Regions from separate parts of the Pantoea brenneri genome, predicted to be linked through region 2. Evidence: predicted binding sites of a transcription regulator. Region 2 holds the regulator's gene; each other region holds the start of a gene.
The links. The regulator LexA, encoded in region 2, represses DNA repair genes until DNA is damaged. The targets are predictions, from matches to a motif close to TNCTGTATGTACATACAGNA.
Positions count from the first base shown of each region.

Region 1 (7,809 bases), on a different contig from region 2:
GGTTCCGGCCTGCCACTCAGTACTATGCTTGACAGTTTGACCACCGCTGAAAAAGCCTCACTCAAACCTATTTCAACCCAGCAGACGGCTTATACCGCCAAGCTAAGTGCCTATGCCACCCTGAAAAGTTCACTGACGACCTTCCAGACTGCAAACACCAAGCTGAACAGTGCCGACCTGTTTACCGCTACTACCGCGGCTAGCAGCTCTACAGCATTTAGCGCTACCACCTCTGGCAGCACCGTGGCAGGAAAATATGCGATTAATGTGACTCAGCTGGCACAGGCGCAGGTCCTGACCTCATCAGTGCAGAGCAGCAACACCGCCGCTCTGGGCGATAGTTCAGTGGCCAGTCGCAGCATTGCGATTACCTTAAAAGATGGCACCAGCAAGAGTGTGACGCTTTCCAGCGATCAGACTTCGCTGACCGGCATGCGTGACGCCATCAACAGCGCCAATGCTGGTGTCACCGCCAGCATTATTAAGGTATCGGACGGCAGTTTCCGCTTATCCATGAGCGCCAATAAAACCGGCAGCGACAATGCGGTGGCATCCATTGCCGTTACCGGCGACAGCACATTGCAGGGGATCATGGGTTTTGATGCATCTGCCAGCAGCAATGTAATGACAGAGAGCGTTAAGGCGCAGAATGCCCAACTGACCGTGAACAACGTGGCGATTGAGAACAGCAGCAATCAGATCAGCGACGCACTGGAAGGGATTACCTTAAATCTGACTGCGCAGACGGTTGGCGATCAGACACTGACGATTACCAAAGATACCTCAAAAGCTTCCAGCGCCATCAGCAGTTGGGTAGATGCCTACAATTCGTTGCTGGATCAGTTCAATACCCTGACTAAATACACCAAGGTTGATACCAATACGGATTCGCAGGACTCCAGCAATGGCGCACTGCTGGGTGACAGCACCCTGCGCACTATCCAGACCCAGTTGAAAGGCATGCTGACTAACGCGCAAAGCTCATCATCCTACAAATCACTGGGACAGATTGGCATAACCACCGATCCCCAGACGGGTTCATTGAAAATTGATTCCACTAAGGTTAGTGCCGCGCTGGATAAAGATGCCGCTGGCGTTAAAGAGATGATCGTGGGGGACGGGAAAACTACCGGCATTACCACCAAAATCGCTACCAACATCACAGGATGGTTGTCGTCCAAAGGGATTGTTCAGGCCGCCACCGATGGCGTCAGCAAGACACTGAATAACTTAACCACCCTTTATAACACTACTAGCGATCGCATTGACGCTGATATCGCACGTTATAAAACACAGTTTACCCAGCTGGATCTGGCCATCAGCAAACTCAATGCGACCAGTACTTATCTGACGCAACAGTTCGATACTTCAAATTCTTCAAGTAAATCATAGGAGTGACCATGTACAGTGCTACAGGCACCAAAGCCTATGCAAAAATCGGCGTGGAAAGCGCCGTGATGAGCGCCAGCCAGCAGCAGCTGGTGGTGATGTTGTTCGACGGCGCGCTCAGCGCGCTGATTCGCGCTCGTCTGTTTATGCAGGATGGCAATATTGAAGGCAAAGGTAATTCCATCTCTAAAGCCATCAATATCATTGAAGGAGGTCTGAAACAGGGCCTCAGTGAAAACAGTGGTGATGAGCTGGCAGATAACCTGCTGGGTCTTTACAACTACATGACGCGCCGCCTGCTGCAGGCCAACCTGCACAATGATGTTGAAGCTGTCGAAGAAGTCGAAGGCTTACTGCGCAACATCGCGGACGCGTGGAAAGAAGTGGTTCAACCTAACCTGATTCAGGACGCCGTTTAATGATTATTGCACCGCATCTGATTGCCGTTTACCAACAGTTACTCGATCTCAGCCAGGGAATGCTGCGTCACGCGGCGCAGGGCGAATGGGATGAATTGATCAGCCGGGAGATGGAGTATGTCAGCGCGGTGCAATCATTAGCGCAATCGACAGAGGCTGCCGCCCCATCGGTTCAGGTTCAGGAGCAACTGCGCCCGGTACTGCGCCATATTCTGGATAACGAAAGTGAAGTGAAACGCCTGTTGCAGGCGCGCATGGATGAACTGGCTTCGCTGGTCGGCCAGAACAGCCGCCAGAAATCGGTGCTTTCCGCCTACGGTAATCAGGGCGGTGTGGTGATGGTGCCACGCGAAACCCTCTCCTGATAATCTGCCCTCTCTCGCCGCGTTGAGATTTATTTTTCAGCGCGGCGCCTCTTTTTTGCCGCTTACTCCATACTTGATTCTCATCATCCCCCTGGAGTGCAGTAGATGCAAAACCCGACGTTATTACAGTTTTTCCATTGGTATTACCCGGATGGCGGCAAACTGTGGCCGGAAATCGCCGAGCGTGCCGCCTGGCTCAGTGAAATTGGCATCACCATGGCCTGGCTGCCGCCCAGCTATAAAGGGGAATCAGGTGGCTATTCTGTTGGTTACGACAGCTATGACCTGTTTGACCTCGGTGAATTCGATCAGAAAGGCAGCGTTGCCACCAAATATGGCGACAAGCAGCAGTTACTGGCAGCCGTCGAGGCGCTGCGCAGCCACAACGTCGGGGTAGTGCTGGACGTGGTGCTTAACCATAAAATGGGTGCCGATGAAAAAGAACAGATCAGCATCAACCGCGTCAATCCGGACAATCGCGACGAAATTTATGACGACGTGGTCGAATGCGAAGCCTGGACTAAATTCACCTTTCCGGTGCGCAACGGAAAATATTCAAAATTCGTCTGGGACCACAAATGCTTTAGCGGCGTAGACCATATTGAAAACCCGGATGAAAACGGCGTCTTCAAAATCATTAACGATTACACCGCCGAAGGCTGGAACGATCAGGTCGATAATGAGCTGGGCAACTTCGACTATCTGATGGGCGCGAACATCGATTTCCGCAACAAGGCGGTGAGCGAAGAGCTGAAGTACTGGGCGCGTTGGGTGATGGAACAGGTGCCATGCACCGGCTTCCGGCTTGATGCGGTGAAACACATTCCGGCCTGGTTCTATAAAGACTGGATCGATCACATTCAGGAAGTGGCTGAAGAGCCGATGTTTATCGTCGCTGAATACTGGTCGTTCGAAACCGATAAGCTGCAGGAGTATGTGCATCAGGTGGAAGGCAAAACCATGCTGTTTGATGCCCCACTGCACATGAACTTCCATCAGGCCTCCACCGCCGGCAGCGCTTACGATCTGAGCCAGATCTTTGCTAATTCGCTGGTGGTCGCCGATCCGTGGCATGCGGTAACGATCGTCGCCAACCACGACACGCAACCGCTGCAGTCGCTGGAAGCGCCGGTAGAAGCCTGGTTTAAACCGCTGGCCTACGCGCTGATTCTGCTGCGTGAACAAGGCGTGCCAACCATTTTCTATCCCGATCTGTTCGGTGCCAGTTATGAAGATACCGGCGGCGACGGCGAGAAACATAAGATTGAGATGCCGGTGATCCCGGAGCTGGAAGGGTTGATCCGCGCGCGCCAGCAGTATGGCTGGGGCGCACAGACCGACTATTTCGACCATCCCAACTGTGTCGCCTTTAGCCGCAGCGGCACCGAAACCCAGCCGGGCTGTGTGGTTATCATGTCGAATGGCGATGCAGGCGAGAAAAGCGTGGCGATGGGCGAAGGCTATGCCGGTAAGGTGTGGCGTGATTATCTGGCGAACCGCGAAGAGACCATTACCGCAGATGAACAGGGTAATGCGGTGTTTGTCTGCAACGCCGGCAGCGTCAGCGTCTGGGTGGTCGCAGACTAAGACTTAAAACAGAGGATCTGGCAGGGCTGACGCCCTGCCAGCGTCACTTATTGCGCTAATGCCGCCGCATTGTTTTCAGTGATGCGGGTATGCAACAGCTGAGGCTCAATATTCTGAATCACACTGGCCTTGGGTTGCTTCGCCACTTCGTCCAGCGCCTGCTGGCACTCCACGGTTGGACGTGCCACTTTACGCAGCGTCAGCCCGTCATAATTCAGTTCACCGTTATCAACCACCAGCGGCATCACCCGAACCTGACGCGTGACGTTGACATAATCGCCGCTCAGCAAGGTCAGTTTGCCCGGTTTGGCGATAACCCGCTGCCATTGACGGCAATCCAGTGTGCTGCCATCCGCATTGATAATCAGGCTGCCTATCGCCTGACCGCTAATCAGGCCACGCTGCGGACCGACCGTTTGCCAGTTACCCTGCAGATTAGCCGGTGCCGGCGTTTGTACCGCACTGTCATAGTCGTTGATTTGTGCACATCCGCTCAGCGCCAGCGCGGCAATCAGCATCCACTTTTTCATGTTTAATCCCTAAGATCGCATCAATGGCGGCTACGTTATAATTTTTCCCCTGAGGTGCGCAAGGTATCTGGCTGATCCAACCGCGCCCGGCGCGGTTTTTTTAGCGCTGCCGCGCAACTCAGGCAAACTCAGCCGATGCTAAGCGACATTTATCCGCTAACGCGCCAGTCTGCTTGCGCGCGTCCTGACAAGTCAGGCACAACCCGCTACACTGACGCGCTGCAACTGACTTTCAGGAACCTGGCTATGAAAACTCCAGAAGCGTATTACGCGCAGGCGCGCGAAATGTTCTTTACCGCCCATCCCGATTTCCAGGCGGCGCTTGATGAGCTGACCGAAAGCGATGCCCGCGCTGCCAATCTTTCCCTGCGCCAGCTGCGTGAATGGCACGCTGAACGCATCTATGCGGCCTTTTTACGTCAGAAGAATCTGGATGGAATGATTTTTTCGATTCAACTGGCTGAACCAGACAAAGCCGTGGCGGCTGAGGCAATCGAGACCTATCTCAAATCACATGCTGAATCACTGGGGATGAGCTGGGAAGAGTTTTGCATCAAAAACGAACTCTGATCGGGCGGGACTGGAAGGTGTATTTTTTATACACCTCCAACCAGTGGTTTAACCACCGATAAAGTTGTACAAGTACGAGGAAAGTGTATAACTTCATCGTACGACTTCGGTCGTGATTGTCCTTGAACGAATAGTGCTTTTGCACTGCCTCTGGAGGTGTTGCTGGATTTCCACCTCCAGAGGCGAATTTTTTTCCCGTCGCTACTCTTCTTCTGCCATCTTTCCTTTAACTTCCACATACTGTGCCACCGCCAGCAGACGATTAATGTGCGTCAGCAGCAGGTCAACGTCGGACTGCAAAAACTCGGTCGATGAACGTGAAGCCGTGACAATCGCATCCTGTACCGTCTCGGTGATGGTCAGCGTATTGTCCTGTTTGGCCTGCACCAGCAACGCAGCGACCAGCAGCGATTGCGCTTCGAGCTGAGCGGTCAGCTCTTTCGCGTCGACGTCCATTTTTGCCAGTTTTAGCAGAATATCAATGACCAGTTGTCGCATCGCACTTCTCCTGATGTATGGAGTGCCATTATGTCGCGATGATGCCGCAATAAGCCAGACCAGGATGCAGTCCGGCATAACATAAAAAAAATTAGCCGTAATCGGGCGCATCGCCTTGCCACTGTTTTTATTTACAGTATTATATCTCTGCGATTTTGCCCTGAATGGATTGCCATCATGTTTGTTGAGTTGATTTATGACAAGCGAAACGTAGCCGGTTTGCCGGGTGCTCGCGAGATGATTCTCGAAGAGCTGGAAAAACGGGTGCATCGGGTGTTTCCTGACATTGAAGTTAAGGTCAAGCCGATGGAACGTAACGCGATTGATACTGATTTGAGTAAGAACGATAAAGCGACGATTGCGCGGATAGTTGAAGAGATGTTCGACGAAGCGGAAATGTGGCTGGTGGCCGATTAATCCTTTAACGGCCACCGCATCAGTTAGCGGGAGGTCAATTAACTCTCCTGCTCACTGTGATTAATTTCGATTTCGATGTCCTGAATGGCGGCATCCAGATCTTCCAGCATCTTACCCTGCTTGTTGAGTAGTGCATCGATACGATCGGCGTTCACCTTATCTTTGTATTCACCCGCATCGAAGGCTAACCAATGAGTTGAAAGGGTCTCGGTGTTGGTTTGCGCGTAGTGTCGCATCTCTTTTAGCTGAGAGGTCACGTCACGTAGATAATCGTTTTTGGTCTTGGTTTCTGTTGAATCGCTCATGCTAAATGTCCTTCTGGTCAGTTATCCAAAGTGATTTGGCGTAGCGGTTCATCAACCGGCCAACCTGCGGGCGCCTTTCCTGCGAAAATCTCGAAAGAAAATGTCGCCCGGAGATTTAAATCTAGTCGATAATAGCGAAGCCGCACTAAGAATAATCGGAAGTTACGGTTTACGGCCGGAATGCGTCGCAGGCCCCTCACTTTCAATCACCACTTCCTTCACCTTATCGACCGTTTTGATCGCGGTGCGGTCCGGTATCGCATCGAGCTTATGCTGTAGCGCACTCACCTGATTGGTTAGCAAATCCACCCGCGCATCTCGTTTTGCGGCGACATTGCGGTAATCCTTGCGAATCTCCTCCACCCGCTTGTTGGCGGCATTATTGACGTAAAGAAACAGAATAGTCATCAGCACGCAGATCATCGAACAGCCGAGCATCACGCCGCCGAGAATAATCTTGCGTTTGAGGAGCATGGGTGTAACCGGACTATTTATCGTAACCATCGCTGCGATCCTCCAGAGTTGAGATAAGGCGATCGACTTCGTTGCGGAACTTATCGCTATGATCGGTCTCGGTCATGGCCAGCAAAATACCTAATGCATTTTTGATCAGCCGAAGATCGGTCTCGAGCATGGAGATACGCCGCAAATTTTTGTCGTGTCGTTCGCGTAGTTCATCGTTCTCTTCACGTATCAGTACGTTGCTCTCCTTCAGCAACACCACCTGCTCTTTGTAACTGGTTATAATTTCGCCGCCGGCCCGATTGCTGGTTACGATTGACGCAATGCCCGCCAATAACGGTTTCCAGAACAGTGCCGCCGCGCCCCCACCCAAAACCAACGCACCCATACTGGTAATTAAACTACTTTCCATGCCGCACCCCTCTACCCGGTAAGGTCACTGGAACACCACGGCGTGCTACAACAGGCACGTCCCCTGCCTGAAATTTAAGATTGCTTAAATACCAGGGTTAAGTATACTTAAGTCATTCTTAACCTGAATGTCAAGCAGATGAAAAACGAAACGCTGGGCGACCGTATTCGCCACCGAAGAAAAAACCTGGGGTTAACGCAGAAGCAGTTGGCGGAGCAGGTAAAAGTGTCCCATGTGGCGATCTCACAGTGGGAAAAAGAAGAGACGTTACCGCGCGGTGAGAATCTGTTGCGGCTGGCGGAATCGCTGGGCTGCGCACCGGCCTATCTGATAGATGGCGATGGTCCTGTTTTCAGCGAAAGTGGATTTGCCGGGCTGCATCAGATTCCCTTACTGAATCAGCGCGACGTGGTGCCGTGGCTGAAGGATGCCGGTACGGTGAAATGCGATTTTCTGATGCATAACGATATGGCACTTTCTCAGCGCAGTTTTGCCGTGCGGGTTGGGGAGCTGGCGATGGCGCCTGCCATTTTGCGTGATGATGTGGTGATCATTGATCCGGCGGTATCACCGATGCCGGGTGACAGCGTACTGGCGCTGCAGCAGAACGTTGCGCTGCTGCGCACTTACCGGCTGCGCGAGCCGGAAAACGGCATTACACAGTTTGAACTGGCACCGGTTAACGTCGATTTTCCTTTGATGCACTCTGGTCGCGATGGCCTCAGGCTGGCCGGCACGCTGGTCGAACTGCGTCGTTACCGTCAGCACTGAATAAAAAAACCCGCTGCGATGCGGGTTAATTACTTCAAATTACACACTTTACTACGGCAAATGACGACAAAGGTCAGGCAACTT
Region 1 covers NZ_JBCGBG010000001.1:747,928-755,736, reverse strand. The annotation lists gene fliD (flagellar filament capping protein FliD) at 1-1,392, shown strand, start outside; gene fliS (flagellar export chaperone FliS) at 1,401-1,808, shown strand; gene fliT (flagella biosynthesis regulatory protein FliT) at 1,808-2,173, shown strand; gene amyA (alpha-amylase) at 2,279-3,760, shown strand; gene yedD (lipoprotein YedD) at 3,808-4,290, opposite strand; gene AABB92_RS03400 (DUF6388 family protein) at 4,537-4,860, shown strand; gene iraP (anti-adapter protein IraP) at 5,062-5,358, opposite strand; gene AABB92_RS03390 (DinI-like family protein) at 5,536-5,775, shown strand; gene AABB92_RS03385 (hypothetical protein) at 5,814-6,080, opposite strand; gene AABB92_RS03380 (hypothetical protein) at 6,243-6,554, opposite strand; gene AABB92_RS03375 (hypothetical protein) at 6,568-6,954, opposite strand; gene AABB92_RS03370 (helix-turn-helix domain-containing protein) at 7,093-7,725, shown strand; gene AABB92_RS03365 (hypothetical protein) at 7,808-7,809, opposite strand, start outside.
Region 1: a site for LexA is predicted at 5,478-5,497, ahead of AABB92_RS03390 (DinI-like family protein). Genes of this name have one in related genera too.

Region 2 (7,809 bases):
ACACAAGGGCGGGCGATAGTGCATCGCCCGCCCCGAACTGCGGTATCAAAGAAGATCAGAAATTGAAGCCCAGCTGCATCATCGCGCCCCAGGTATTGTTCGCCCCGACCGAGCCAGCCAGATCCAGATGCACCGCTTTATTAAACGGTGACAGGCCGAAACCGGCGGTTGCGACGTTTTCATCGTTCGAACGCATATCCGCACGATAACCGGCACGTAACTGTAACCAGTCGAGCACCCGATATTCCGCACCGACCGCCGCATACTGGCTGTTTTCCTGCGTTTTGAAACGCTTGGTTTCAGTCAGGTCGACATCGCCGGTCACGGTGAACGGACCTTTATCCCAGGCCAGACCGGTGGTGACCAGCGGACGGATCTGGTAAGTATCACGGAAGCCGTTGACCTCTTTGGTCTGCAGATCGCGGGATACCAGGTTTTGACCGGTGATGCCCAGCGTCCAGTTTTCAGCAAACGTGGTCGCCAGACCGGCATCAACGTTAAAGCCGGTGTCCGTGCTGCGATACTGGCTATTGTTGATGTCACTTTTGTCGTAGTTGTAAATGCTGGCGGTGTAGTTATACAGCCAGGTTTTTTGCAATTTCGGCGTGACGCCTACCGACACCGGCTGACCGGCAATGGTGAACTCATGCGCCAGTGCGACGCCATAATCGGTGACCAGCGCCGCCAGGCCGTTGGCGCTGGAGCGCAGATTGTCCTGATCGCCCGGACGCGGAAGCACCGTGCCGTTAGCTACGCCGCGCAGATAGTCGATATCGCTCTGGACCACATTGGCTCGCACATGAGCCGATCCATAGGCTTTGGTGATAAAGGCGAAAGGCAGCGTCTCGTTGGGAATAGTGACCGCCAGCGCCACCCCGGCGTTGCCGTCCGCTTTATTGCCACGCAAATCACTTAACTGGTTAGCGACATCGCCTGAAGCAGCGCGCACTTCAGGATAGCCACGCAGATAATCGGCAAAGGTCAGGTTGCCGATCACCTCGCGGTAGCGATCAACGGTATCGGTGATGTCATCCACTTTGTCGATCAGGTGATCTTTGTCGGTGACCTGAATACCGGCTGAAGGGAAAATAATACTGACGCTATCGTCGGGTTTAGCTCGCGTCATCAAAGCCGGGTTGGCCAGCACGGCTGAGCCATAAAGAGAAGATGCGACGCCGGTTCCGCTCATGGCGTCATTGCGTGCATCATACCAGGTCCCCGCCGCCATGGCGGAAGAAGAAAGGAAAAGCGCGTTCACTACAGCGGTGTACTTCAGCGCTGAGCGTTGAGCGGATTTTTTCACCATTTGCCTGCCATCACCTGAGAAAATGCCGTTGAAACATTCAACGACTGAATAGTTTGTTAGCCCTATTGTGAACCCTGGCTAACGCGTTATTGCTGTGAATTCAAAGGAAACAGTCGCTTAATTCAAAGGATTGGATGTTTTCCAATCAATAAAACTTTATTTTTGTTCAAAATACCCGGTAATAAATAAAATAATACCAGACATTTCTTAAGTCTTGCTGAACATTACTTCTTAACTCAGTGAGATGCAAAGCAAAAGCGCTGAAAAGGCCACCTTAACCGGTCGGCGAGTGGATCTGATTGGGTGCCGATAGCGGCCTCTCCTGATGCTCACACAGCGTTTTTAATCGACCACCGGCCAGAATTTGCTGTTTTATCAGGCAAAAACCAACCTCTGCGCCGCGAAAATTTGTGTGATAAAATAACATCACTTATCCAGCGGAGAGTTTCCATGTCAAACATGACGTCACAGCAAATAATGACCCAGGCGGAAAAACTGTGCCTGCAGCGCGGCGTGCGTCTGACATCGCAGCGGGCTGAAGTGTTGCGATTAATGGCTGAGCAGCCAGGATCGATCAGCGCTTATGATCTGCTGGATCAACTCAGGGTTAGCGAACCCCAGGCCAAGCCTCCTACGGTCTATCGGGCGCTGGACTTCCTGCTGGAACAGGGCTTTATCCACCGGGTGGAGTCCAATAATAGCTACGTAATGTGTCACCATTTCGAGGCACCGGCACACACCTCGGTCATGCTGGTGTGTGATCGCTGTGCGGCGGTAACCGAAAAGCAGGCGCAGGGAGTAGAGAAGATTATCGCCACACTGGCTGGTGAGGCACAGTTTGCCCTGCGTCATAGCGTGATTGAAGCGCATGGATTATGTGAGAATTGTGTCGAAGTCGAAGCCTGCACCCATCATGAAAGTTGTCAGCACGATCATCAAAGTGAGGGTAAAAAGCGGGGAAAACGCGGGTAATGTGCACATCCTTGTGCGGTTGCCGGTATGAGCGTACCGGCGGGTAGGAGCTTTATCCGTAAATCTTTGTGATTACCAACGGTAATCTTTGTTCTGACCTTCCCAGTCCGTTACTTCACGCTCTGCATCTTCTTTCGCATAGCCGTAACGTTCCTGAATTTTTCCGACCAGCTGATCGCGTTTGCCTTCGATAACCTGCATATCATCGTCGGTCAGCTTGCCCCATTTCTCTTTTACTGTGCCTTTGAACTGCTTCCAGTTGCCGCTCGCTTGATCTTTATTCATGGCAGACCTCTATGTCATCCTTTGGTTACATCATTTATCTTGAAAGAAAACAAAATGACGATATAAAGCGCTGATTCACTGCGCTGCTTACGGTTAATTGTAGTAGAAGATTTTAGGTTTGCCGGAACAATACAGAATAATCTGTAGCCGGAGGACATCAGATGCCAGCTATCAGGCGTTAAACCAGCTGTTCTGCTGCCAGTGTTTACGCCAGATCAGCCACAGCGACAGGCCACGCAGCGCCAGGAAAACGGTGACCGCCAGCCACAAGCCGTGGTTGCCCAGCTGCGGGACGCTAAGCAAGGTCAGGAAGTAACCAAGTGCCGCCACCATCATGCTGTTACGCATCTCCCGGCCGCGGGTTGCACCGATGAACATGCCATCCAGCAGATAGCACCAGACGCCCGCCAGCGGCAGGATCACCTGCCATATCAGATAGCGATCGGCCGCCTGTTGCAGCTGTTCAATCGAGGTCAGCAGCGCCACGATATGCGAGCCGAAACACGCATAAATTACTGAGAACATCAGAGCCACCACCAGCGCCTGTCGGCAGGCAGAATCCCAGACGCGCAGCAGCCTGCTGCCATCTTTCGCGCCATGCGCCTCACCGGCGAAGGCTTCGACTGCGTAGGCAAAACCATCCAGCGCATAGGCGGTAAAGGTGATAAACATCAGCAGCACGGCGTTCACCGCCACCACCTGCGGACCGATACGTGCGCCCAGCACGGTCAGCGAGGCAAAACAGAGCTGCAGCATTAACGAACGCAGCATAATGTCGCGATTAAGACGCAGTAGCCGCTGAATATCGCCGCGCCAGCTCTGCTTCAGCATTGCGGTGGTGATGCCACGTAGTTTCAATACCCGCCAGACCATCACTGCCCCGACGACCAGCGTTATATACTCCGCCAGCGCGGTCGCGGTTGCCGCGCCTGCCACTCCCCAGTGCAGCCCCATCACCAGCCACAGATCGAGCACAATATTGACCAGATTGCCGATCACCAGCAGGATGACCGGCGCACGCGCGTACTGCACGCCCAGCAGCCAGCCAAGGATCACCAGATTTGCCAGGGTGGCGGGCGCACTTAACCAGCGGATCTGAATAAACAGTGCCGCCTGTTGCAAAACTTTGGGATCGCCGCCAATCAGATCGGCCGCCAGCGTAGTAATCGGCGAGCGCAGGCAGATGAACAGCACGCCAGCCAGCAGCGCAATAATTAAAGGCTGGGTCAGCGCACGTGCCAGCGCCATTTTATCGCCGGCACCAAAAGCCTGCGCCGTCAGGCCGGTAGTACTCATCCGAAGGAACAGCAGCAGCATGAAGAGGAAACTGGTGACTGTCGTGCCGACCGCAACCCCGCCCAGATAGACCGGGCTGTCGAGGTGACCAATGACAGCAGTATCGACCACCCCCAGTAAGGGAACGGTGATGTTAGAAAGGATCATCGGCAGCGCCAGCCGCCAGAGGTTTTTGTCGGTAGCCGTTAAAAAACGCATTCGCAGTTCCGTGCTCGGTGTCGCTGCAGAGAGGGGAGCAGCAGCGACAAAATTAGGGCAGACAGAATAGCATCAGACGCTACGAATGCGCGGTTATGTCAGACTCAGAGCCATTCGCCGTTGCGAACCACACCGACCGCCAGACCTTCTACCGTCAGCGACTGGGCGCGCGTATCGACAATGATCGGCTCAAAATCACTGTTTTCAGGCAGCAAATGCACAATAGCACCCTGCTTCTTCCAGCGTTTAACCGTCACTTCATCATCAATACGGGCCACAACAACCTGGCCGTTGCGTACGTCCTGGGTTTTATGTACCGCGAGCAGGTCGCCATCCATAATCCCGATATCTTTCATCGACATTCCACTGACGCGCAGCAGAAAATCGGCAGAAGGTTTGAACAGGCCCGGATCCACTTTGTAATGGGTTTCGATGTGCTCCTGCGCCATGATCGGCTCACCGGCAGCAACCCGGCCAATCAGCGGCAGACCTTCAGATGCTTCTTCTTCCATCAACAGGCGAATACCGCGAGAGGCGCCAGAGACAATCTCAATCACCCCTTTGCGTGCCAGTGCCTTCAGATGCTCTTCTGCCGCGTTCGGCGAGCGGAAACCCAGCTGCGCGGCAATTTCTGCACGCGTAGGCGGCATGCCCGTTTGAGTAATATGGTCGCGAATCAGGTCATAGACCTGCTGCTGCCTGCTGGTTAATGCTTTCATCCCGCCCCCTGGTTGTTTATACAGTCGCTGTGAGTATATACAGGTATTGGTGAAATGGAAACCGATTCTCAGGCAAAACGCGCCATCTGGCGCGTTGTGGAAGGCTTATCGCAAATGCGACCAAAGCAGCGCGATCCAGACAAACAGTGCCAGTAAGATGCTGATCAGCACCGCCGCCGAGCCCATATCCTTTGCCCGTCCGGCTAAAGGGTGGCGCTCCTGGCCAATACGATCCACTACCGCCTCGATGGCGCTGTTGAGGATTTCAACAATGACCACCAGCACCACTGCCCCGATCATCAGGATGCGAGAGACAATATCGACATCCAGCCAGCAGGCCACAATAATGGCCACCAGCGCGGCCAGCGCCTCCTGGCGGAAAGCCGCTTCGTGTTGCCAGGCGGCACGCAGGCCCTGCCATGAGTAACCTGCGGCTTTTACTATTCTTACAAGACCCGTGGCATTATTTGCCATATAAGTGGAACCCTTTCATCGGATTGACGTCAATGTCTGGGCTGCGTGCAAATGGCACCACCACAGATCTTCGCTGCGCTTTCTGGTATGCTTGCGGCGCTTTGCTAACAAGAGGCTTCATGTTGTCTATGTCAGGTTGGCGTAAACTTTATTACAAATTACTGAATTTACCACTGTCGTTTTTGGTAAAGAGTAAGGCCATTCCGGCCGATCCCGTTTCTGAACATGGTCTGGACCCGACCCGGCCCATTATGTACGTTTTGCCTTACGATTCGAAGGCTGACTTACTGACTTTACGCGCGCAGTGCCTGCGGCATCATCTGCCCGACCCGCTTTCTCCGCTGGAGATTGATGGTTCGCTGCTGCCGCGCCACGTTTTTATCCACGATGGCCCGCGTGTGTTCCCCTATTTTGTGCCCAGCGTCGAATCGGTGAAGATTTTTCACGATTATCTGGACCTGCATCGCAATAACCCCAAGCTGGATATCCAGATGCTGCCGGTGACGGTGATGTTTGGCCGGGCGCCTGGTCGTGAGGTTCAGGGCGAAGATACGCCGCACCTGCGGGTGCTGAACGGCGTGCAGAAATTCTTTGCGGTGATCTGGCATGGACGCGACAGTTTTGTCCGTTTCTCGCCGACCGTTTCGCTGCGCCGCATGGCAACCGAACACGGCACCGACCAATCAATCGCCCAGAAACTGGCCCGGGTGGCGCGCATTCATTTCGCCCGCCAGCGGCTGGCGGCGGTTGGCCCACGCTTACCGGCACGTCAGGATCTGTTTAATCGTCTGCTGCAATCGAAAGCGATTGAAAAAGCGGTTGAAGATGAAGCGCGCAGCAAAAAAATCTCCCATGAAAAAGCGCAGCAAAATGCGGTTGAGATGATGGAAGAGATCGCGGCAAACTTCTCCTATGAAGCGATTCGCGTCACCGACCGCGTCATGGGCTGGCTCTGGAGCCGGCTCTATCAGGGCATCAATGTTAATGGCGGCGAAAAAGTCCGTCAGCTGGCGCAGGATGGCCATGAAATCGTCTATGTGCCGTGCCATCGCAGCCACATGGATTACCTGCTGCTCTCTTACGTGCTTTATCATCAGGGACTGGTGCCGCCGCACATTGCCGCCGGTATCAACCTCAACTTCTGGCCAGCCGGACCGATTTTCCGTCGTCTGGGCGCGTTCTTTATCCGTCGTACCTTCAAAGGCAACAAGCTGTATGCCACGGTGTTCCGTGAATATCTTGGCGAACTGTTCACCCGCGGTTACTCGGTTGAATACTTTGTCGAAGGGGGACGTTCACGCACCGGTCGCCTGCTCGATCCGAAAACCGGCACCTTAGCCATGACCCTGCAGGCGATGCTGCGCGGGGGGAATCGCCCGATCACCCTGGTGCCGATTTACATTGGCTACGAACATGTCATGGAAGTGGGTACTTACGCCAAAGAGCTACGCGGCGCGGCGAAAGAGAAAGAGGGCTTCATGCAGATGGTGCATGGCTTACGTAAGCTGCGCAACCTCGGCCAGGGCTACGTTAACTTTGGCGAACCACTGCCGCTGGTTAACTATCTCAACAAGCGCGTGCCGGAATGGCGTGAGTCGATCGATCCTATCGAACCGCAGCGTCCAAGCTGGTTAACGCCCACCGTGAATGACATCGCGGCGAGCTTAATGGTACGCATCAATGAAGCGGGCGCGGCCAACGCCATGAACCTGTGCGTCACCGCGCTGCTCGCCTCACGTCAGCGCTCACTAACCCGCGAACAGCTGATTGAGCAGCTTGAGTGCTATACCCAGCTGCTGCGTAACGTGCCTTATTCAGCCAACGCCACGGTGCCCGATCTCTCGGCAGAGGCGCTGCTGGATCATGCAATGGGCATGAATAAGTTTGAGAGCGAGAAAGACAGCATTGGCGACATCATCATCCTGCCACGTGAGCAGGCGGTGCTGATGACCTATTATCGCAACAACATTCACCACATGCTGGTGATGCCGTCGCTGATTGCCGCTATTGTGCAGCAGCATCAGACCATGAGCGAAGCCGAGTTGTTGCGCCAGGTGAGTCTGATCTACCCGATGCTGAAGAGCGAACTGTTCCTGCGCTGGCAGACCGATGAGCTGCCGCAACTGCTGACCGAACTCTGTCAGGAGCTGGCGCGTCAGGGACTGATTACGCTTGAGGCTGGTCAGCTGCGCTTTACGGCGGCGCGCTACCGTACGCTGCAACTGCTGGCGGCCGGGGTGCGAGAAACGCTTCAGCGTTATGCCATCACCTTCTCTATTCTTAGCGCCAAGCCAGCCATTAACCGCGGGACGCTGGAAAAAGAGAGCCGCACACTGGCACAACGTCTGTCAGTGCTGCACGGTATCAACGCGCCGGAGTTCTTCGATAAAGCCGTCTTCACCTCACTGGTGCTGACGCTGCGTGATGAAGGGTATATCAGCGACAGCGGTGATGCGGATGTCGCGCAGACCCTGGCGACCTGGCACATTCTGGCCGATCTGGTCACCAGCGATGTACGCATGACCATCGAAAGCGCCGTGGCCCACGACTAAATGCCCT
Region 2 covers NZ_JBCGBG010000003.1:31,104-38,912, reverse strand. The annotation lists gene AABB92_RS13790 (conjugal transfer protein TraF) at 56-1,306, opposite strand; gene zur (zinc uptake transcriptional repressor Zur) at 1,757-2,278, shown strand; gene AABB92_RS13780 (CsbD family protein) at 2,351-2,563, opposite strand; gene dinF (MATE family efflux transporter DinF) at 2,735-4,057, opposite strand; gene lexA (transcriptional repressor LexA) at 4,162-4,776, opposite strand; gene AABB92_RS13765 (diacylglycerol kinase) at 4,882-5,250, opposite strand; gene plsB (glycerol-3-phosphate 1-O-acyltransferase PlsB) at 5,379-7,802, shown strand.

Region 3 (7,809 bases), on a different contig from region 2:
CTTCAGCGGCTACTATGACCGTTTTGGCTGGCAGTCGCAGGGCGAGGCGCTGGAGTATCCCGATAAGCGCGTGCAGCTCTATTATCGGGATATATAAGGTGTGCCAGCCGCACTCGTGGCGGCCGGCAGCGGAGGACTCAGGGTGCCGGATAGGTATAACGGCGGTGGATCGCCTCAATGCCTTCCAGAATCTCTGCATTTAACGTCAGATTGAAGCTGTCGATATTGGTCTGCAGCTGCTCAAGCGTGGTCGCACCGAGCAGGGTGCTGGCAACAAACGGCTGCTGACGCACATAAGCCAATGCCATCTGTGACGGATCAATCTGGTGCTGGCGGGCTAACGCCACATACTCGGCAATCGCCTGCTGCGACTGCTCGCCGCTGTAGCGGGTAAAGCGACTGAACAGGGTATTACGGGCACCGGCAGGCTGCGCGCCATTCAGATACTTACCGCTCAGAGTACCGAACGCCAGGCTGGAGTAAGCCAGCAACTCAACCCCTTCATGCTGGCTGATTTCGGCCAGGCCCACTTCAAAGCTGCGGTTCAGCAGGCTGTAGGGGTTCTGGATGCTGATGATGCGCGGCAGTTCATGCTTCTCCGCCAGTTGCAGATAGCGCATTACGCCCCATGCGGTTTCATTCGACACCCCGATATAGCGAATCTTACCGGCGCGAACCTGCTCGGTCAGCGCTTCCAGCGTCTCCAGCAGCGTCACCTGGGCGGTGGTTTCACTGTACTGATAGCCCAGCTTGCCAAAATAGTTGGTCTGACGCTGCGGCCAGTGCAGCTGATAAAGATCGAGATAGTCGGTATTCAGGCGTTTCAGGCTGGCATCCAGCGCTTCACGGATGTTCTTGCGATCCAGCGCCATGTTAGGACGAATCGACGCATCATTACCGCGCGACGGGCCCGACACTTTGCTGGCCAGAATGATTTTGTCACGGCTGCCGCGCTGCTTCAGCCAGCTGCCAATGTACTGTTCGGTCAGACCCTGGGTTTCCGGACGCGGTGGTACCGGATACATTTCGGCGGTATCAATAAAATTAATGCCGGAACGAATAGCCAAATCCAGTTGGGCATGGGCGTCGGCTTCACTGTTCTGCTCGCCAAACGTCATGGTGCCCAACCCCAGCTGACTCACTTCCAGCGTGCTATGGGGAATACGATGATAGTGCATTGCCAGCTTCCTTTTCTTTATGGAATGGAATGTTGTGTCCTCAGGGACTATAGCGCGAGCAATGGCGGGGAAGGAAGGGGGAAAAGTCGGGGAAATCGCCTGCCAGCGGGGAATCTGTGGCAGGCGAGACAATTTCGCACTTAGCGTTCAATGATGGTCGAGACCTCATCGCCGTTAATCTGTACTGCGTGACCCGACTGATCGGTGTACTGCACCAGCCCGGTCTCTTTATCAATGGTCGGCTTACCTTCGGTCATAATCATCCGGCCATCTTTCGTTGCCATTACATAATCAGAACTGCATCCGCTTAACATCGCTGCGGTTAGTGCCACAATGGCGATACCTGCCCATCCTTTCATCACGCCTCATCTCCACACATCATCGACTGCAAAAAGTGTAGTAATAAATCGTTTTGCCGGCCGGGTTAATCGTAGGAATCTGAAAATTTGCGGGCGAGCACGCTCGCCCTTGACTTTTCTATGCGGTTTTTTTCTTACTGCGCATCAGGTTAAGGCATTCAACCGCCATTGAGAAGAACATCGCGAAATAAATGTAACCTTTTGGTACATGAACCGCGAAACTCTCCAGAATCAGGGTGAAACCGACCAGAATCAGGAAGGCTAATGCCAGCATTTTGACCGACGGATGGCGCTCAACGAACTCACCAATGCTACGGGCTGCGAACATCATCATCAGCACCGCGATCACTACCGCAGCCATCATGATAAACAGATGATCGGAGAGGCCGATGGCGGTAATCACCGAATCGAGGCTGAAAATAATATCCAGCAGCATGATCTGCACGATTGCACCAAGGAACGAATGGACGTTAGATTTTTGTTCCGCTTCGTTACCTTCAATGGTTTCGTGGATCTCCATGCTCGATTTCCACAGCAGGAACAGACCCCCAGACAGCAGGATCAGATCGCGGGCAGAGAACGCATGGTCCATCAGGGTAAACAGCGGATTCGTCAGTCGGGCGACCCAGGCAATAGAGGCCAGCAGGGCCAGACGCATTAACATTGCGCCTAACAAACCGATACGGCGCGCGCTGGCTTGTTGATGCTTTGGCAGTTTAGCGACCACTAACGACAGGAAAATAATGTTATCAATACCCAGCACCACCTCAAGGATGGTCAGGGTTCCCAGTGCCAGCCAGGCATTGGGATCGGCAATCCACTCAAACATACCTACATTCAATCCTAAACGAAAATTAAACGGGGATTATACGCACTGAATTTGCTTCTCTCCCACAAAATTGCGCCACGTCAGATCAGAATGTCATTGTTAAAGCAGGAAGTGGCGCGCCAGCAGCGGTCCGGTAAAACTCTTTTTCAGGTAGAAACCGCGCGGTAAGGTTAGGATCGGTTGGCCGCGATCGCCAATTCCTTCGGTCAGGGCTTTACTGTTGGCCGCTTTGGGGCGGATTTGTAGCCAGGCACCGTGCCGTGCCGTGATCTGCTCAACCCGACCCAGCACGATCATGTCCATCAGCTCTTCCCAGTCCTGCCGCAGCATCTCATCTTCCTCCGCGTCGGGGCTCCAGAGTAGCGGCGCGCCGACCCGGCGCTGGCGCAGCGGAATGTCCCGCTGACCCTCGACCGGGATCCACAACACCCGCGCCAGTTTGTGTCGCACGTGGCTGGTCTGCCAGGTAACGCCACTGTTACCGGTGAGCGGCGCGACGCAGACAAAAGTGGTTTCCAGCGGTTTGCCACTGGCATCAATCGGGATGGTTTTCAGCTCAATGCCGAGATGGGCGAAATCCTGTTCGGCTTTGCTACCGGCGCTGGCCCCGAGATGCCATTCCAGCAGCATACCCACCCAGCCTTTATCGCGTTTAAGATCGGCAGGCATCGTCAGACCTGCCCGTTCGGCCAACGTTTCCAGCGTTAACCCGGCTAAATCCTCTGCCCGGGCTAACAGGGTGGCTTCATCTTCAGGCGGTGCTGGCAGGTAGTTCATAGTGAAGACTCGCATTGCTCAAAAAATATACAGTATGTTGCACAGTGGGTTTACCCGAAATATTCACCGTGCTGAGTGGGGATAATAACATGATAGATCGTGCTTTTTTTACCGATTGGCCCTGGCAATATTATCGGACGCTTCAGGTTATCCCAACTTACTCGCAACAATGAACAGGATCTCATACCGGGTTATCCACAGAAAAATGGGATAACCGGCCTGACTGTGCGGTACTGGTTCCATTTACAGCCTTGACTTTCCCACTTTTGACCATAATTTGCCCGCTCTGGCCTAAGGCTGAACGATTCGTTGTGGATAACATGCTGGGTGGTTAAAATTCGCCCAACTGTAAAGAGTGGACAGTTTAATCGGCTATTTAACCTGAGCGTATTTTGTTAACTCATCTATTTTTGTCTTTATAATCATAGTGATAGTTAATTATCGCTTTTTGACGATGCAGACGCGCCTGACAGGGTTATTCAGTTAACTCCCGCGTTCTGCACAAAGCTATCCACAGAAAAGGTGAATAAGATCGGCTTTTCTGACCCCGATTGTTTATAACTAATGGCTTCTCTGTGAGTTATCCCGAAGTTTTACGCTTAACACCCCGTGAATCCAGTGGTTTACCGCCTGTAAGGAGTGTGAAACAATCAGGCTATTCAAATTTAGCTTTGAGGTAGTCCGGTGATCGATGATGATGGCTACCGCCCGAATGTTGGTATCGTAATTTGTAACAGGCAAGGACAAGTGTTATGGGCCAGGCGCTTTGGACAGCACTCCTGGCAATTTCCTCAGGGAGGCATCAATCCCGGTGAAACCGCTGAACAGGCGATGTATCGCGAACTGTTCGAAGAAGTGGGGTTACACCGTAAAGATGTTCGAATACTTGCATCTACCCGTAACTGGTTGCGCTACAAGTTGCCAAAACGTTTGGTGCGTTGGGACACAAAGCCGGTATGTATCGGCCAGAAACAAAAGTGGTTTCTTCTGCAGTTAATGTCTAATGACGCGGATATCAATGTGCAGCACAGCAGCACGCCTGAGTTCGACGGCTGGCGCTGGGTGAGCTTCTGGTATCCGGTGCGTCAGGTTGTCTCCTTCAAGCGCGACGTCTATCGCCGGGTAATGAAGGAATTCGCTGGCGTGGTGATGTCTATGCAGGAGAGTGCGGGGCAGCGAAACAATCCTGCCCATCGACGTAAGAGAGGATAGGCCACGCCCTTTATGCTCACTCAGTTGCGCGAAATTGTAGAAAAAGTGGCGAGTGCGCCGCGTCTGAATGAAGCACTCGACATTCTGGTCAATGAGATCTGTCTGGCGATGGAAACGGAAGTCTGTTCCGTTTACCTCGCCGATCACGATCGTCGCTGCTATTACCTGATGGCGACGCGCGGGCTGAAAAAGCCGCGTGGTCGCACCGTAACGCTGGCGTTTGACGAAGGCATTGTCGGGTTAGTCGGCCGTCTGGCCGAACCGATCAACCTTGCCGACGCGCAGAGTCACCCCAGCTTTAAATATATCCCCGCAGTTAAAGAGGAGCGCTATCGCTCCTTCCTCGGCGTGCCTGTTATCAGCCGTCGCCAGTTGCTTGGCGTGCTGGTGGTCCAGCAGCGGGAACATCGCCAGTTCGATGAGAGTGAAGAATCGTTTCTGGTGACGCTGGCCACGCAGATGGCGGCGCTGCTGTCGCAATCGCAGATGGGCCAGCTGTTTGGCCAGTTCCGCCAGACCCGGGTGCGCGCGATTGCGGCAGCACCCGGTGTGGCGGTGGCACCGGGCTGGGTCGATGAGACGCAGCCGCTGCTCGACCAGGTTTCCGCCGCGTCAACGCTGGATGTTCAGCGTGAACGTGAACGCCTGTCGCTCGCCATGAGCGAAGCTGCCAGTGAGTTCCGCCGCTTCAGCAAACGGTTTAGCGCCAGCGTGCAGAAAGAGAGCGCGGCGATCTTCGACCTTTACTCGCACCTGTTAACCGATGCCCGACTGAAGAAAGATCTGTTCGATGAGATCGAACGTGGATCGGTGGCAGAGTGGGCGGTTAAACAGGTAATCGAGAAGTTTGCCGAACAGTTCGCCCGGCTGACCGACAGCTATCTGCGCGAACGCGCAGGCGATCTGCGGGTGCTGGGTCAGCGGCTGTTATTTCACCTCGATGATTCGCTGGTGGGCACCAATGCCTGGCCGGAGCGCTTCGTGCTGGTGGCCGATGAGCTGACCGCCACCTCTCTGGCCGAGCTGCCGCACGAACGGCTTGCCGGGGTGGTGGTGCGCGATGGTGCCGCCAACTCCCACGCGGCGATCCTGACGCGCGCTATGGGTATCCCGACGGTGATGGGTGCGGATATTCTGCCGCATCAGCTGAATAAACGGCTGCTGATCGTCGATGGTTACCGTGGCGAGCTGTTAATCGATCCCGAACCGGTGCTGGTGCAGGAGTACCAGCGTCTGATCAGCGAAGAAAATGCGCTGAGCAAGATGGCGGAAGGAGTAGTCGATCAACCGGGTGAGCTGAAAAGCGGCGAGCGCGTACAGGTGATGCTCAATGCCGGTTTAAGTCCGGAACATGAGCAGGCGCTGGGCAGCTGGGTTGACGGCATCGGTCTCTACCGCACTGAAATTCCCTTCATGCTGCAAAATGGCTTTCCGTCAGAAGAGGAGCAGGTGGCGCAGTATCAGGGCATGTTGCAGCTGTTTCACAACAAGCCCGTCACGCTGCGCACCCTCGATGTCGGAGCAGATAAACAGCTGCCGTATATGCCGATCAGCGAAGAGAATCCCTGCCTGGGCTGGCGCGGTATCCGCCTGACGCTTGACCAGCCGGAGATTTTTCTGGTGCAGGTCCGGGCGATGCTGCGGGCGAATGCAGCATCCGGCAACCTCAGTATTCTGCTGCCGATGATCAGTCATATTGATGAAATCGACGAAGCGAAACGGCTGATCGATCGCGCCGGTCGTGAAGTGGAAGAGATGCTGGGCTATGCAATTCCCGCGCCGCGCATAGGCATCATGATCGAAGTGCCGTCGATGCTGTTTATGATCCCGCATCTGGCGTCGCGCGTAGACTTTGTTTCAGTCGGCACCAACGATTTGACCCAGTATCTGCTGGCGGTGGACCGCAATAACACCCGAGTGGCCAATCTTTACGACTCGCTGCACCCGGCGATGCTGCGCGCGCTGCATGCCATTGCGCATGAAGCCCGTCTGGCCAATCTGGAACTCTGCCTGTGTGGTGAAATGGCGGGCGATCCGATGTGCGTCGCGCTGCTGGTGGGCATGGGTTATCACCACCTCAGCATGAACGGTAAAAACGTTCCGCGGGTAAAATACCTGCTGCGCCATCTGGATCATGAAGAAGCGCAAAAGTTGAGTGAGCAGGGAATGAATGCGCATACCGCCACCGAGGTTCGTCATCTGGTTTCGACCTTTATGGAGCGTCGTGGACTGGGCGGGCTGATTCGGGGAGGCCGCTAAGCGCCACTTCAGGCTATTTTATTTGCCATTCTGGTCCTGGGCAGTGCTCACAATCCTCACGTACCAGGTGTACGCTCCGGTTGTTGCGCGCTGTACATGACCAGACTGGCTGCAACAATGTACGCCTGACGGGTCAGACTCTGGGCGTTATCCGCGTTTACATTTGCGGGACAATTCACAAAACCGGCTGTGCTATGATGCGCAGCCTTAATTTATGTGCCTGACAACGCCCCTTTTTAGGGTTGAAAAATAGACGGTGAATGATGAATAACGGCTATATTGCATTTCCGCAGTTCGATCCGGTGATCTTCTCGATCGGACCGGTTTCGCTGCACTGGTACGGTCTGATGTATCTGGTAGGCTTCGTTTTCGCCATGTGGCTGGCGGTGCGCCGTGCCAATCAGCCCGGCAGCGGCTGGAAAAAAGAGGAAGTGGAAAACCTGCTGTATGCCGGTTTCCTCGGCGTGTTTCTGGGCGGGCGTATCGGTTACGTGCTGTTCTACAATTTACCGCTGTTCCTCGAAAACCCGCTCTATCTGTTCAAAGTCTGGGATGGCGGCATGTCATTCCACGGTGGCCTGATCGGGGTGATTGTGGTGATGCTGGTGTTCGCTCGCCGTACCAAACGTAACTTCTTCCAGGTGGCTGATTTCATCGCGCCACTGATCCCGTTTGGTCTGGGTGCGGGCCGTCTCGGCAACTTCATTAACGGCGAGCTGTGGGGCCGTGTCGATCCGGGCTTCCCGTTTGCCATGCTGTTCCCGGGTTCACGCAGCGAAGATGTGGCGCTGGCTGCCACTAACCCACAGTATCAGGCGCTGCTCAATACGTACGGCGTGCTGCCGCGTCATCCTTCGCAGCTTTATGAACTGATCCTGGAAGGGGTGGTGCTGTTCATCATCCTTAACCTGTTTATCCGTAAGCCGCGTCCGATGGGCAGCGTCTCTGGCCTGTTCCTGATCGGTTACGGTGCATTCCGTATCATCGTTGAGTTCTTCCGCCAGCCGGATGCCCAGCTTGGCCTGTTTGAAGGCGGGATCAGTATGGGACAGATTCTCTCCGTTCCGATGATTATCGCCGGTATTGCCATGATGATTTGGGCCTATCGTCGTCGTCCACAGCCACAATTTCGCGAGGAAAAATGAAACAGTATCTGGACCTGATGCAACATGTGCTGAATGAAGGCACGCCAAAA
Region 3 covers NZ_JBCGBG010000007.1:113,323-121,131, reverse strand. The annotation lists gene AABB92_RS20065 (GNAT family N-acetyltransferase) at 1-97, shown strand, start outside; gene AABB92_RS20060 (NADP(H)-dependent aldo-keto reductase) at 138-1,178, opposite strand; gene AABB92_RS20055 (YgdI/YgdR family lipoprotein) at 1,319-1,537, opposite strand; gene AABB92_RS20050 (TerC family protein) at 1,656-2,366, opposite strand; gene mutH (DNA mismatch repair endonuclease MutH) at 2,466-3,143, opposite strand; gene rppH (RNA pyrophosphohydrolase) at 3,828-4,355, shown strand; gene ptsP (phosphoenolpyruvate--protein phosphotransferase) at 4,368-6,614, shown strand; gene lgt (prolipoprotein diacylglyceryl transferase) at 6,878-7,759, shown strand; gene thyA (thymidylate synthase) at 7,756-7,809, shown strand, end outside.
Region 3: a site for LexA is predicted at 3,159-3,178, ahead of mutH (DNA mismatch repair endonuclease MutH). Genes of this name have one in related genera too.

Region 4 (7,809 bases), on a different contig from region 2:
CGAAATTAACCCGGCCGGACTGGGCGATTAAGGAGCAGACGATGAGTGAAGCCATATTCCGTGAAGTTTCGCCCGAGGCGGCGGAACTGCAACCGATTCTGACCGGCCTGTTTGGCGAATATGCCGCCCGCTACGGCGACTATTTTGCCCGCCAAAAGGAGCAGGAGCTGACCGAGTGGTATCTGCCGCCGCAGGGATTATTCATCGTGCTGGAGCGTGACGGCGAGATCATCGCGATGGGTGCCTATAAGCCTTATGACCCGCAGACGGCGGAACTGAAACGCATCTGGACCCGCAGCGATCTGCGGCGTCAGGGGCTGGCGCTGGTGGTGTTACAGGAGCTGGAGCGGCGTGCGCTGCGGGCGGGGTATCAGCGGCTGTTTCTCACCACCGGTTTCCGCCAGCCAGAGGCGGTGCGGCTTTACACCGGCCATGGCTATCAGCCGCAGTTTGATCTGAGCGGGGATCTGGAACGCTATGGTCAGCCGCCGCACGATGGCCGGCTGCGTTTTATAAAAGTGATTGGCGTGCAGGACGTCGCACAGGCGAGTTAAGGAGGGACGATGAGCAAGCATCAACATCTGCAGGTGGTGCCGGCGCGTTATCCGGCCCGTACCGTTGGGGCGATCGTCGCCCTGTTTATTTTGGCGGCCGTGATCCAGTCGGTCGCCTTTAATCCGCGCTGGGAATGGGGCGTATTTGCCCGCTGGTTCTTCGATCCGGTGATCCTGCATGGTCTGGGTCAGACCCTGTTGCTGACGCTGCTGGGGACGGTGTTCAGCCTGATATTTGGCGGGCTGCTGGCCCTGGCGCGCCTCTCCTCCTCGTGGCTGCTGAGCAGTCTGGCGTGGGGTTATATCTGGCTGTTCCGTTCGCTGCCGCTGATTGTGGTGCTGATCATTCTGTACAACTTCTCTTATCTCTACGACACCCTGTCGATTGGTATCCCGTTTACCGCTCTGTCGTGGGGCGCGTTTCAGACCATTAATGTGCTGGGCCAGTTTCCGGCAGCGGTCATTGGCTTAACGCTGGTGCAGGCGGCCTACAGCGCGGAGATCATTCGCGGCGGGATTCTGGGGGTCGATCACGGCCAGGTCGAAGCGGCCTCCGCGCTGGGACTGTCGGCAACCCGCCGCACCTTCCGCATCATTCTGCCGCAGGCGTTACGCGCCATCATTCCCACTGCCTTTAACGAAATCATCAGCCTGGCGAAGGGCACCGCGATGGTGTACGTGCTGGCGATGCCGGAACTGTTTTACACCATCCAGATGATCTACAACCGCAACCAGGAAGTGATCCCGCTGCTGATGGTCGGCGCCGCCTGGTATCTGATTATCACCACCGTGCTGTCGGTGATTCAGCACAGCGTTGAACGCTGGCTGGCCCGCAGTGTGACCCGCGAACCGCAGCCGTCGCGCTGGCGGCAGTGGCGCAACCGCGTCACGCCTCTCAATCCAACCGAGGAGATCAGCCATGTCCGAAGCCATTGATTACCGCACATCACACACCACCGGTGCCATCAGCATTACCGGCGTCAGTAAAAGTTTTGGCAAACACAAAGCGCTGGATGCGGTTTCACTGTCACTGGATCCGGGATCGGTGACGGTGATCCTCGGCCCCTCCGGCTCCGGCAAGTCGACCCTGTTGCGCACCATCAATCATCTGGAGCGGGTGGATGAAGGGTTTATCCAGATTGACGGCGACTACATCGGCTATCAGCAGCGCGGCGATAAGCTCTACGAACTGAAAGAGCAGGCGATTCTGCGTCAGCGCATTAACGTCGGCTATGTGTTTCAGAATTTCAATCTGTTCCCGCACCTCAGCGTGCTGGACAATCTGATTGAAGCGCCGATTGCCCATCGACAGCTCACCAAAGCGGCAGCGATTCAGCGTGCCGGTGAGCTGCTGGATATTGTCGGTCTGCGGCATAAAGCTGACGCCTGGCCGCGTCATCTGTCAGGCGGCCAACAGCAGCGTATCGCCATTGCCCGGGCGCTGATGCTAAATCCACGGGTGATGCTGTTTGACGAACCAACTTCAGCGCTTGATCCGGAACTGGTCGGCGAGGTGCTCGACGTGATCAAAAAACTGGCGCGCTCCGGCACCACGCTGGTGATCGTTACCCACGAGATTGGCTTTGCACGTGAAGTGGCGGATAACGTGGTGTTTATGGTCGACGGCAGGATCGTAGAGCAGGGCAGCACCAGCCAGGTACTGAACAATCCGCGCCATGAGCGAACCCGGCGTTTCCTGGCGCGCGTGCTGTGAGGATGACGATGAAGCTGAGCCCTCTGTCATTGCTGCTGCTGTCGCTGCTGTCGCCGCTGGCCACTTCCGCCGCTGAACAACGTGACACCCGGCAAAATGAAACGCCGATTCATGCGCCCGCCAATCCGGCAGCGATCGCAAAAATTCCGGCAAACTTTACTTTTATTGAGCCAGGCACCCTGACGGTGGCGACTTCCGCCACCAACTCGCCGCCGCTGTCACTGCTGGCGTCGGATAATGTCTCGCGGATCGGCAGCGATCCCGATATTGCCCGGCTGCTGGCCGACAGTCTGGGATTAAAACTGAAGCTGGTGCCGGCATCGTGGGAGGACTGGCCGCTGGGGATCACCGCGGGCCGCTACGATGTGGCGATGTTTAACATCGCCGTGACCGAAGAGCGCAAAAAGAAGTTCGATTTCGCCACCTATCGCGCCGATAACCACGCTTTCTCGGTGAAAAGTGACAGTAAAATCAGCGCGATCAATGCGCCCGCCGATATCGCCGGTAAACGCATCATCGTGGCGTCCGGCACCAATCAGGAGCGCATCCTGCTGAGCTGGGATCGGCAAAACCAGGCCAAAGGGTTGCCGGCAGTCACGCCGATCTATCTGACCGATGACGCCTCGGCCACGCTTTCCCTGCTGTCGGGACGTGCCGATGCGATGTTCGGGCCGCACTCGATGGCAGCGTGGAAGGCGGCGTCACGCGGACAAACAAAACTGGTTGGCAGCGGGCCGTTTCGCGCCTGGGTCGCGGTCACCACCAAAAAGGGTAACGGTCTGGCACCCGCACTGCAGGCGGCCATGGATGGCACCATCAGCGGCGGTCAGTATCAGCAGGTTCTGACGCGCTGGGGCGAACAGGATGAAGCCATCGCGCACTCCACGGTAAATCCCCCCGGCATTCAGTACTGAACCTTCTCTGGCGCTTCGGCGCCGTTTATTCTGCCTGCCTCTCTACTCCGGCTGAACGGCCATCACGGCGACGGACCACAGAATTGCGCTACACTCTCCAGCGTTAGTGTTCTATCCTGCCCGCCTGTCGATTCAGCGCGCGGCGGAGCAATTAACCTGGAAGCCCCATGAAAATCAGATTCCTTTCTGCCAATGAGCAAAAGCTGGCGGAGGTGCGCAAAATCCTCGAACCTATCGGGGTCGAAGTATTGCCCATCTCCCGTCGTATCGAAGAAATTCAGACTGAAAACGAACTCGATCTGGTGCGCGATAAGCTGACCAAGGCCTTTTCACTGATTGGACGACCGCTGTTCGTTGAGCATACCGGACTCTATCTGGATGGCCTGAATGGCCTGCCAGCCGGGTTGACCCGCATCTTCTGGAACCGGCTGGATGCGGAGCGTTTTACCGCCCTGGTGCAGGGGCTCGATAGCCAGGCCGTGACGGCTAAGACCGTGCTGGGCTACTGCGATGGTCGCAAAATGTATCAGTTTTCCGGCGAACTGCGCGGTACCATCGCCGCCGAACCGGCCGGCACACGCGGCTTTCAGTGGGATTGTGTCTTTATCCCGGAAGGTTACGATCAGACATTTGCCGAAATGGGTGAACTCAAGAATGAGATTTCGATGCGGCGCATCGCGCTCGATCGCTTCGCCACTTTTTTGAAAACGGCTCGGGGAGTTGCATGAAACCTGAACTTAAACGTGCTTATGATTCCGGTAAGCTGATTCTGTTTGCCGGCGCGGGTATCTCTCGCAATCTTGGTTTGCCGGAGTGGCATGAGCTGATTGCCCATCTCGCCAATGAGCTGGGTTACGATCCGAAAATCTTTAACACCTATGGTACCCATCTGTCGCTGGCGGAATATTACAAACAGAAGAAAGGATCGCTCGGCCCGCTGCGCAGCTGGATGGATCGCGAATGGCACCGCCCGGATATTGATGTCCGGACCTCAGAAATCCACACCATGATCACCCAGGGCAACTTTTCCCGCATCTATACCACCAACTACGATCGCTGGCTGGAAGCGGCACACGATGCGCATGGCGTCCCGTATTACAAAGTGGCTAACGCCGCCGATCTGGTGTCGCTGACCGAAGATAAACGTCACATTATCAAGCTGCACGGCGATTTCGATGATGACACCTCTATCGTGCTGGATGAAAGCAGCTACTTTGAACGGCTCTATTTCGATTCGCCGCTCGACATCAAACTGACCCACGACGTGATGGGCAATTCGGTGCTGTTTGTCGGCTACAGCATCAGCGATTTTAATATCCGGCTGCTGTTTTACCGCCTGACTAAAATGTGGGGCCGCACCGGGCTGGCGACGGCGCGTCCGAAATCGTATCTGTTTACCAACCGCAATAATCCAGTGGCAAAAGAGGTACTTGGACAGTGGGGGATTGAGATGATCGTCTCGGAAGAGGATGACCCGCGTAAAGCGCTGGCCGATTTTCTTGAGGCGCTGCTGGTCTAGCCAGCAACGCGCCTTCCCCGACAGAGTGGTTAAAGTTTGTGCCCGGTTAAGGTTATGCCGGGGATAACCGATAAACTCTATTCTCTGCTGGAAAAGCATCATCGTCGTGATATACTGTATGTATACACAGTATCCGAGGGGCAAAAACATGGCTGTCGAAACAAAATTTGTAGTAGTCAGAAAGGGTGAAGAGAAGATGACGTTTGCCAATAAAAAAGAGGCCGATGCCTACGACAAAATGCTCGATATGGCCGAAGCCTTCACCGACTGGCTGTTACAGCATCAACCCGCGCTGGATGAGACGCAGGCGGAAACCCTGGGCCTGTTGATCGCCGAGCAGAAAGATGCTGTGCAGCATATTCTGCGTACCAGCAAACTGCCTGAGCCGGTTGCTGCTGATGCCCGTCAGCCTGAGACGGCATCAGACAGCGCCGATGACAAGGCTGAAGAGACTGGCAGTAAAAAAGTCCGCGCGGTAAAAGCAGCCTGACCCCGTTAACGCCGGAAGCGATCCTTCCGGCGTTATTGTTTTGACTGTGTCTGGCACCGATCTTCACCTTATGCCGCTTTGCGCACCTCCTTGTTAAAACGCCTTGCCTGAAAGGCCGTCTCGTCAAACCACTCTGCTTTGAAAATCCTTTCCGCTGAAAGATCTGCGCGTTTATGTCGCGTTCGCCGTAATGACGGCCCTTAAGGCATCTCGCGGTTTACCTGTAGCGGGTTATATTTTTGATCTCGCCTTGCTGCAAATCACACCAGTAAGAACGATCTGTATCACGTTTCTTTTCGTAAGCTATTGAGGCTGCGATTGAAACTGATACAGTACCGCCACTGGATTGTTACTGCTTCGGCAGGCAAAACCTGATTTTCTGGCTTATGCCGGAGGTCAGGTTTTTTTGTTTCTGGGGTTCCAATGAAAATCGCCAAAATTCTTAATAATAATGTGGTGGTTGTTCAGGATAAACACGGCGGCGAACAGGTCGTTATGGGGCGCGGTCTGGCCTTCCAGAGACGCGTCGGCGACACGCTTGATAAGGCGCGCATTGAGAAGATTTTCGCGCTGCAAAGCGACGAACTGATGCATCGGCTGGGGGATCTGTTAAGCCAAATTCCGCTGGAGGTGATGACCACCTGCGATCGCATCATCCAGCTTGCCGCCCAGCGGCTGGGGACCTTGCAGGAGAGCCTGTATATCACCCTCACCGACCACTGCCATTTTGCGATTGAACGGCAACATAAAGGCCTGACCATCAAAAATGTGCTGCTGTGGGAGATTAAACGGCTCTACCCGAAAGAATTTGAACTGGGGCAGGAAGCGCGGGCCATTATCGCTCAGCGCCTGAACGTCCAGCTGCCGGAGGATGAAGCGGGCTTCATCGCCCTGCATCTGGTAACGGCGCAGCTCAACAGCGAAATGCCGGAGGTTATGCACGTAACCCGGGTGCTGCAGGAAATCCTGCAGCTGGTGAAGTATCAGTTACAGATTGAATATGATGAAGAGTCGCTGAGCTACCAGCGCTTTGTGACTCATCTGAAGTTTTTTGCCCAGCGAATGCTGACGCGTACCGTGGTGCCGGATGACGATCTCTCCCTCCATCGGGCAGTAAAAGATAACTACGCCAACGCCTGGAAATGTGCCGAAAAGCTGGCGCAGCACCTGCAAAAAAGCTATCAGCGCGAGCTGACTGCGGAAGAAATTATGTTCCTCACCATTCATATCGAACGGGTGAGAAAAGAAGCACGCTAGACGCTATTACTGGATTTTTCTGCAACTGGATTTTTACTTCAACAGGATTGTTACTGCATAACGCAGGCAAAACCTGAGCGCGGCCTGAACACACAGGCTGCTCTCGGGTTTTTTTTTATTTTTTACTCAGTCATCCGGCGCCCGCGGGCCACGGCTATAAGGAAATCGAGATGGAATATCACGCGTTGGCGAAAGATATTCTCGGCCACGTCGGTGGCAAAGAGAATATCGTCAGTCTGGTACATTGCGCCACACGGCTTCGCTTCAAGCTGAAGGATCACGGCAAAGCCGATGCCCGCAGTCTGAAGGAGAATCCAGGCGTGATCATGGTGGTCGAAAGCGGCGGTCAGTTTCAGGTGGTGATTGGCAATCACGTCCACGATGTCTGGCAGGCCGTCAGCAAAGCGGCCGGACTGGCGGAAGACGCACCCAGCATCAATGACGGGAAGGGCGACAAGATCAACCTGTTCAACCGCCTGATTGATATCGTATCAGGCATTTTTACTCCGTTTATCGGTATCCTGGCCGCCTCCGGTATTCTCAAGGGCTTTCTGGCGCTGGCGGTGGTCTGCAACTGGCTGTCCCCCGACAGCGGCACCTATAAGATCCTGTTCGCCGCCAGTGATGCGCTGTTCTTTTTCTTCCCGCTGGTGCTGGGCTATACCGCCGGGAAAAAATTTGGCGGCAACCCGTTTATCACCATGAGCATTGGTGGAGCACTCACCCATCCGACTATGATTGCGGCTTTTGAGGCCAGCCAGCAGGCGGGGGCGGTGACCGAGGCTTTTTTTGGCATTCCGATAACCTGGATTAACTACAGCTCCTCTGTGATCCCGATTATTCTTGCCGCCTGGCTGAGCTGCTGGCTGGAAAAACAGAGCAGCCGCTTTCTGCCTTCCTCCGTGAAAAACTTTTTTGCCCCGCTGATCTGCATAGCGATCACCGTTCCTCTGACCTTCCTGCTGATTGGACCGCTGGCGACCGGGATGAGCCAGATGCTGGCGAATGGCTATCAGTGGATTTACCAGCAGGCTCCGTGGCTGGCAGGCGCGGCGATGGGCGCACTATGGCAGGTCTGCGTAATTTTCGGTTTGCACTGGGGACTGGTGCCCTTGATGATCAACAACCTGGCGGTGCTGGGTCACGACACCATGGCACCGATCCTGTTGCCTGCGGTAATGGGACAGGTAGGTGCCACGCTCGGTGTCTTGCTTCGTACCCGTGACGCGCGCCAGAAAGTGCTGGCGGGCTCTTCGGTCACCGCCGGGATTTTCGGCATCACCGAGCCGGCTGTCTATGGCGTTAACCTGCCACTACGTCGCCCGTTCTACTTTGGCTGCGTCGCCGGAGCGATCGGCGGT
Region 4 covers NZ_JBCGBG010000002.1:90,101-97,909, forward strand. The annotation lists gene AABB92_RS11220 (ABC transporter substrate-binding protein) at 1-31, shown strand, start outside; gene AABB92_RS11225 (GNAT family N-acetyltransferase) at 42-554, shown strand; gene AABB92_RS11230 (amino acid ABC transporter permease) at 564-1,490, shown strand; gene AABB92_RS11235 (amino acid ABC transporter ATP-binding protein) at 1,474-2,268, shown strand; gene AABB92_RS11240 (ABC transporter substrate-binding protein) at 2,271-3,182, shown strand; gene AABB92_RS11245 (non-canonical purine NTP pyrophosphatase) at 3,350-3,910, shown strand; gene AABB92_RS11250 (SIR2 family protein) at 3,907-4,701, shown strand; gene AABB92_RS11255 (YebG family protein) at 4,850-5,191, shown strand; gene licT (BglG family transcription antiterminator LicT) at 5,615-6,448, shown strand; gene bglF (PTS beta-glucoside transporter subunit IIABC) at 6,619-7,809, shown strand, end outside.
Region 4: a site for LexA is predicted at 4,814-4,833, ahead of AABB92_RS11255 (YebG family protein). Genes of this name have one in related genera too.